Regions from separate parts of the Rummeliibacillus sp. BSL5 genome, predicted to be linked through region 2. Evidence: riboswitches for the same ligand, from Rfam matches in the RefSeq annotation. Region 2 holds a riboswitch; the other holds the start of a gene.
What was found. A riboswitch is a leader RNA that binds a small molecule or an ion and turns the genes downstream of it on or off. The one in region 2 is predicted to bind S-adenosylmethionine.
Positions count from the first base shown of each region.

Region 1 (4,222 bases), 130 kb from region 2:
AGAAAAAAGTGTAGGAGAATTAGAAGGAGTTACCAGTTCCTCTGTAGATTTTGTATCGAAAAAATTAATAATAGAAGTTTCCGAATCCGCCACTTCGGAACAATTGGTGATAAATGAGGCAGTGAAGCTAATTAACCGGATTGAACCACACGTGAAAGCCATAGAAGAATACGATAAAGATCCCCATGAACACAATCATGAAACTGGAAATATAAAAAAAGTGTTGGTTCGACTGGGAATTGGTATAGTTATAGGCTCGCTTGGCATGTTTACTCCTGTTTCAGGTATATATGAGTTAGCTATATTTCTTCTCGCCTATTTAATCGTAGGTGGGGATGTCATCTATAGGGCCTTTAGGAATATCTTGCGTGGTCAAGTATTTGATGAGCATTTTCTAATGGCTCTCGCAACCATTGGCGCGTTTGCAATCAAGCAATATCCAGAAGGTGTGGCTGTTATGCTGTTCTACCAAGTGGGCGAATTATTCCAAGGCATTGCTGTAAACCGTTCTCGGAAATCCATTGGCGATTTGATGGATATCAGACCGGACTATGCCAATATAAAAGTCGGAAATGAAATAAAAAAAGTTTCCCCTGATGAAGTAAAGATTGGGGATATCATTGTCATTAAACCAGGCGAAAAGGTTCCATTAGATGGAAAGGTCTTAGAAGGAAACTCCATGGTAGACACATCCGCGCTAACAGGTGAATCAGTTCCCAGAGAAGTGCAGTCTGGTTCTGATGTACTAAGTGGGTTTATCAATAAAAGTGGGCTATTGAGTGTAGAGGTAACTAAGGTATTTGGCGAGTCGACTGTTTCTAAAATACTAGATCTCGTACAAAATGCTAGCAGTCGAAAAGCACCAACCGAAAATTTTATTACGAAATTTGCTCGTTATTACACACCGGTTGTCGTTATTGTAGCTGCTGCATTAGCTTTCATACCACCGCTATTGTTAAATGGCGCAACTTTTTCGGATTGGATTTATCGGGCGCTGGTATTCTTAGTTATCTCTTGTCCTTGTGCGTTGGTGGTTTCTATTCCATTAGGATTCTTTGGGGGAATAGGAGCAGCATCTAAGATGGGTATCTTGGTCAAAGGAAGCAACTATTTAGAAGCTCTAAATAATGTGAAGTATGTTGTGTTCGACAAGACGGGTACCTTAACCAAAGGCGTATTTGAAGTCACGACCATTTGCCCATATGGTAATATTTCGAAAGAAGACCTATTGGAATATGCTGCTTTTGCTGAAACTCATTCCAATCACCCAATCGCACAGTCAATACGAAATGCATATGGGAAAGAATTAAGCGTTGACAAGATACAAGAGTACAATGAAATTTCAGGCCACGGTACTGCTGTAACAGTTGATGGAAAAGAAATTTTAGCTGGAAATGCAAAACTAATGAACAAAGAAAACATAGCATTCAAGGAACCTAGTGAGATTGGAACGATTGTTCATATTGCCCTAAATCGTAATTATGCTGGGTATATTGTTATAGCAGATGAACTAAAAGAAGATTCTGTTCAAGCAGTTCGTTCTTTAAAAGAACTAGGCATAAAAAAGACCATCATGCTGACTGGTGATGCAGCATCTGTAGCGAAATCTGTGGGCGAGAAACTTGGGCTTGATGAGGTGCATGCTGAATTATTGCCGCAACACAAAGTAGAAGAAATCGAAAAAATTGATGCCCAGAAAAATTCTAAAGAAAAGTTAATTTTTGTTGGGGATGGTATCAATGATACACCTGTATTAGCTCGTGCTGATGTCGGAATGGCAATGGGAGGATTAGGATCAGATGCAGCGATTGAAGCAGCAGATATCGTTATAATGACCGATGAACCTTCTAAGATACCAGCAGCTATAGGTATTGCAAAACGGACTCGAGTGATTGTGTGGCAAAATATTCTCTTTGCATTAGGTGTGAAAGGTATATTCCTGCTATTAGGTGCCTTTGGCATTGCCACTATGTGGGAAGCAGTTTTCTCTGACGTTGGGGTTACATTGCTAGCTGTGTTAAATGCTATGCGTGTCCTTCGAGTACCGAACCGCTAATTTTCTACCGCAAGAACCCTAAAACTCTAAGTATTAAAAGAGTTTTAGGGTTCTATTTATCAATATTGAGGGCTTTTTTAGTAGATTTTTAATTCAACAAAATAAAAAAAGTTTTAAAAATAGATTGACAGTCAAAAAAAATTCAATTACTATAAGCCTTAGCAAAATAAAGTTGCTCTTATTAAAAACCGTTGAGACGAGGGGTCTAAGATACGGTGGCAAACCAAACTGATATTTATCAGTTCATGGGGCTCAACCTGAGCACAAAATGTACAAAGTTTTGTGAACGATAAGAGGATAAGCAGTTGATATTAATCGAAGCTTTCCTTCTAATGGTTGGAGAGCTTTTTTGTATGCTAATATTTACATTTTTTAGTAGGAGAGGATTATATTGACTGAAAAAATTTTATTTACTTCGGAATCGGTGTCAGAAGGACATCCCGATAAAATCGCAGACCAAATCTCGGATGCTGTATTAGATGCAGCTTTAGCTCAAGATCCATTTTCAAGAGTTGCATGTGAAGTGTTTACGACAACAAATATGGTTATTATCGGGGGAGAAATCACAACTTCTGCCATATTAGATATTGAGAGAATTGCTCGTGACACATTACTTGAGATTGGTTACAGTGATGCACAATTCGGTATTGACGGACATACTTGCAACATTCAAGTACTTGTTCATACACAATCACCAGATATTGCAATGGGTGTCGATTCTTCAAGTGATCTAAAGGAGATTGGAGCAGGAGATCAAGGGATAATGTTTGGCTATGCAACGGATGAAACAGAAACATATATGCCGCTTGCAATTGAAATCGCTCATACCTTGATGAAAAAAGCTTCTTTCTTAAGAAAAATTGGAGACTTTAAATGGGCACGCCCAGATATGAAATCTCAAGTGACGATCGACTATACAAATCCGACTAAACCAAGAATAGAAACAATATTACTCTCTATTCAGCATGATGAAGATGTAAATATGGCTGAATTCAAGAATTATATAAACGAACAGATTGTACAAGAAACAATTCGCACATTTGGAATGAATGAAGATGTAAATACATTAATCAATCCAACAGGACGTTTCGTTATTGGAGGACCACATGGCGATGCAGGTCTTACCGGCCGTAAGATTATCGTGGATACTTATGGAGGAGCAGCAAAACACGGAGGCGGCGCATTTTCAGGGAAAGATTGTACAAAAGTAGACCGCTCAGCAGCTTATGCAGCTCGTTATGTTGCTAAAAATATTGTAGCTGCTAAATTTGCCAAACGTTGTGAAATCCAGCTGTCTTACGCCATAGGGGTTAGTGAGCCAATAAGTATCGCGATTGATACCTTCGGAACAGAAACCGTAGACAAAGATCAACTACTGCAAGCTATTCGCAAGACATTCGATTTAACACCTGGAGGAATTATCAATATGCTTAATCTTCGGAATCCTCAGTTCAAACAGGTAGCAGCATATGGACACTTTGGGCGACATGATTTAAATTTGCCATGGGAACAGCTTGATAAAGTAAGTGCTTTAAGGGAAGCCGTTGCAGGCGATTTAGCAGGAGCAACTCGTTAATGGCACAAGTGCTGCAAGAAATCCTTAACGAAAAATATGATATTTGTTCCCAAGAACGGATGCCGTTGTTTGAAGCGCTCGTTAACTATGCAAAGAAAAATACCACCCCTTTTGATGTGCCGGGGCATAAAATGGGAGCTTTAAAAAGCCCATTAAACGATGTCTTTAGTGACTTTACGATGAAAATGGATGTCAATTCGATGAAAGAATTGGATTTATTAAGCCATCCGTCATCAGTCATTCAAGAGGCACAACAGTTAGCAGCAGAAGCTTTTAGGGCAAAAGAGGCGTATTTTTTAGTCAATGGAACATCGATTGGTATCTTAGCTATGATTCTATCGGCGTGTAAGCCAGGGGATCATATACTGGTTCCAAGAAACTGTCATAAATCAGTAATGAATGGCATAATTTTGAGCGGCGCCTGTCCAGTATTTTTAGAGCCTGAAGTGGATCAACACTTTGGAATTTCCCATGGTGTCTCTGTTAGAACGATTGAAAAGGCATTAACATTACATCCAAACGCAAAAGCTCTGCTCGTTACGTATCCAACTTATTTTGGGACGATGAATGATTTGGAGAAAATTTGCACA
Region 1 is NZ_JAVGCV010000001.1:721,641-725,862, reverse strand. It holds gene RCJ93_RS03760 (heavy metal translocating P-type ATPase) at 1-2,056, shown strand, start outside; SAM riboswitch class I at 2,232-2,352, shown strand; gene metK (methionine adenosyltransferase) at 2,445-3,632, shown strand; gene RCJ93_RS03750 (aminotransferase class I/II-fold pyridoxal phosphate-dependent enzyme) at 3,632-4,222, shown strand, end outside.
Region 1: linked by a shared signal. The riboswitch ahead of metK (methionine adenosyltransferase) and the one ahead of metA (homoserine O-acetyltransferase MetA) in region 2 are both predicted to bind S-adenosylmethionine.

Region 2 (4,222 bases):
AGTTTTACTATTTTTAGTAAATTTAATTTATTCGAAAAATTTTTACAAACAGCGAGGTATATTTGCATAATTTTTGATATACTAATGGGGAAGTTAGTCTATGTGTCTAAATAACTATCATTATAGTTTTGTTAGTGAAGGTAGAGTTTTTTTGATAGAGCAGCTTTTTATTAATCGGCTTTATTAAAAACTATTTACTTTTAACGCATAGAGGTTAATTTCAAGCTTTATAAAAAGAAGCCTTTGCTCTAATTAATAAGTATGAAAGGAGTTAGTGTGATGGGGAAAACGATAAAGTGGAAAATTATTAGTGCAGTTATGGTATTGGTACTAATTAGTCTAGTGGTTTTGAATCTATTTAGTACATATATTGTTAATGAGAAAACTAACAACAATCTTATTTCACAAAGCAAAGCAATAGTAACAGAGATGTCGGCATCTATTGATTACTTTTTACAAGGATATGAAAAAGGTGTTGTTCAATTTTCAGCAAATCAAGAGCTTGAGGGAAATGCGAAACAAATCAACCTAAAACTGTCAGAATTTTTAAATAATTATGATGGAGCTACCTCTGTTTACTTCGCAAAACCTGATAAGCAACTTGAAATTCAGCCTTCTGTAGAATTAGGAGATGATTTTGATCCTACAACGAGAGAATGGTATACAAATGCTGTGAATGACCCCAAAAATGTTTTTTGGACAAAGCCTTATTTAGATGAAGCCACCAAAACATATACCATTACTGCAGCTAAAGCAATAGAGAAGAACGGTAAGTTAATTGGTGTTGTAGGTGCAGATATCCTACTCTCAGATTTATCGAAAGAATTGTCAAAAAGAAAACTTGGTTTTGACGGTTATCCTGTATTAATTGCAGAGGATGGGACAGCTATTGTTCACCCTTCAAAAGAGGGAAAAAGCTTAAGCCGATACAGCTATGTGAAAAAAATGATGGTAAACAAAGAAAAGGTTGGTGTGGTGGAAGCATCAAATCAAGGCAAAAAAATGATTACGGTGTATAACACATTACCTAACTTGAATTGGAAGGTCGCTGCTGTTTATGAAAAGGAAAAAGTAGAACAGGCAGCACACGATATAAGAAACTTCTTTCTTATTTTTTCTATTATATTATTAGCCCTTTTATTTATTGTCTTAATTCTTATTATTTCTTCAATTACTAGACCTATTGCTGTTTTAAGAAAGTTAATGGACAAGGCATCTGGCGGAGATTTAAATGTTGCTGCAACCTATAATGGTTCTAATGAAGTAGGACAGCTATCGAATGATTTTAACTCCATGATAAACAGCATGAAATCCATTGTTCAAGTGGTAAATGGAACATCGCAAGAAGTAGGCCACCACTCTCAGCAACTTAACAAGCTTGTCGAAGAAACAACAGCTTCGAGCGAAGAAGTGACTGCTGCAATTGGAGAGATTGCTAAAGGAGTGAGTAACTCAGCTGAAAAGTCAGATCTTGCATTTGAACATGCTAATGCTTTAAGTAACCAAATTAACCAAATAAAGAATAAGACAATATCAATGCAAGACATTGCTGAACAAGCACAAGGAGTTAACAAAGAAGGCCAATCTCAAATGGAACAATTTCAGGCTGCCTTTTCTAGCTGGGAAAATAATTTAATTAGTATGGCGGAAAAAATAGCATCTTTAGAAAAACAAATACTCTCTATTGATACAGTAATGGAAACCATACGAAATATTTCAAATCAAACGAATTTGTTGGCTTTAAATGCAAGCATCGAAGCGGCTCGTGCTGGTGATCAAGGGAAAGGGTTTGCAGTTGTAGCAGAAGAAGTAAGAAAATTAGCTGAGCAAACTGCTAAAGCCACAGAAGAAGTAAGAGAAACAGTACAGGCTCTGCAAAGAGAATCCAAAATAGTCACTGAACAAATGCATTCAACGAAAGACAAATTTCAAGAGCAGTTGGTTGTGGTAGATTCTACTAGTGAATTGTTTAACAATATCTCTTCTTTAGTTTTGCAGTTAGAAGAGGCCATTGATAATATATCAAATGACACATTTAAGATCACAAGCTATAAAGATGAAGTAATAGACATGATTCAAGAGATGACAGCCACTTCTGAAGAATCAGCTGCAGCTTGTGAGGAAGTAAGTGCCTCTTCTTCCGAACAATTGGCAGCAATTGAAGCAGTTTTAAATTCGGCAGAGAAGCTTTCACACTTGAATAACAAACTTTCTGAATCGATCCAAAAGTTTAATTTATAGTTTTTGAATTATTTGAATTTTTATAATAAGCATGGTACAATCACTATAATTTTATATTTCTTATCAAGAGAAGCTGAGGGGAAGGCCCTATGACGCTTCAGCAACCTCTGTGTATGCAGAAAGGTGCTACATCCTGCAAGATTAAATCTTGGAAGATAAGAGTGCACGCATATCAATGCCCCTTTTCTTCTTGTAAGGAAAAGGGGTTTTTGTTTTATAAAGAAAAGGGGGTTATTTGATGCCAATTAATATTCCGAAAGATTTGCCGGCAACAGATTTATTAAAAAAAGAGAAAATTTTCGTCATGGACGAAAGTAGATCAAATCAACAAGATATCCGGCCTCTAAACATTGCTATTTTAAACCTAATGCCAGAGAAAGAAAAAACTGAAATGCAGCTGCTTCGACTTTTAGGCAATACACCATTACAGGTTACTGTTACATTTTTACATACCGCTACGCATATCTCTAAAAATGTTAGCAAATCCCATTTAGATACATTCTATAAAACATTTAATGAAGTAAAAGAGTTTCGTTTTGACGGATTAATTATTACAGGTGCTCCAGTTGAGACGTTGGCCTTTGAAGAGGTGGATTACTGGGAAGAGATGAAAGAAATTCTTGAATGGTCCAAACCTAATGTCACGACTACACTTCATATATGCTGGGGAGCGCAAGCAGCGCTTTATTATCATTATGGAGTTGAAAAATACACATTAGATCAAAAATGTTTTGGTGTTTTCCAGCATACTGTTCAGGAGTCAACAGCCAAACTAATACGAGGATTTAATGATGTGTTTGTAGCACCACATTCACGCCATACTTCTGTTTCGGTTCACGCAGTGGAAGAACATCCTGATTTATCTGTACTCTCTAAATCAGAACAAGCAGGTTTGTTTATTGCTATATCAAACGATGAAAAAATGATTATGGTAACAGGTCATTTAGAATATGATGCTGAAACTTTAAGTGATGAATTCAAACGCGATTTGGCTAGGGGTAATGACATAGCTATACCGAGTAATTACTATCCAGACGATAACCCTAATAATCAGCCGTTAAATACTTGGCGTTCGCATACACATCTTTTGTTCTCAAACTGGCTTAACTACTATGTTTATCAAGAAACACCTTATGAATGGGCATAGGTTAACTCTCATTCTCTATTGCTTATCTTTCTATTTGTTATAATAGACGAAAGAAGATACAAGAAAAGAGGATTATATGTGTTTGTGACTATTGGTATTTTAGCGCATGTGGATGCTGGAAAAACCACCTTATCCGAAAATTTATTATATCAATTTAATAGCATAAAAGAACGAGGTCGGGTGGACCACCAAAATGCTTTTCTAGACCATCATGCCATTGAAAGAGAACGGGGCATTACGATTTTTGCAGAACAAGGAAGGCTTGAAATGGGAGACGATACATATACCATTATCGATACGCCAGGGCACGTCGATTTTTCTCCAGAAATGGAGAGAGCAATTGCTGTAATGGATTATGCCATACTTGTTGTTAGCGCTTTAGATGGTGTACAGGGACATACAGAAACAGTTTGGTCTTTACTTAGAAAACATGACGTCCCCACCTTTATTTTTATTAATAAAATGGATGCAGATACTGCAAATGGCGAGGCACTTTTACATGAGTTGCGGCAAAACTTGTCAAAGAACATTGTTCCAATAACAAACGAATTTACAAATGGTAGAGTATCAGATCAACTGATTGAATGGATAGCAGAGAGAGATGAAGAAATACTTGAAAATTATTTCAACCAATCTCTACTTGAAGGGGATGTAAAGAAAGCTTTTCAAAAGATGATGATAGAAGGAAAGGCTTTTCCCTGTGCATTTGGCTCTGCCTTAAAAGATGAAGGGATTACCGAATTCTTTGAGCAAATTATGCTTTTAGCGAGAACCAGCTATGATGAGGCACTGTCATTTTCAGCGAATGTGTTTAAAATCCGCCATGATGATAAA
Region 2 is NZ_JAVGCV010000001.1:591,296-595,517, forward strand. It holds gene RCJ93_RS03145 (methyl-accepting chemotaxis protein) at 280-2,241, shown strand; SAM riboswitch class I at 2,299-2,403, shown strand; gene metA (homoserine O-acetyltransferase MetA) at 2,480-3,388, shown strand; gene RCJ93_RS03155 (GTP-binding protein) at 3,467-4,222, shown strand, end outside.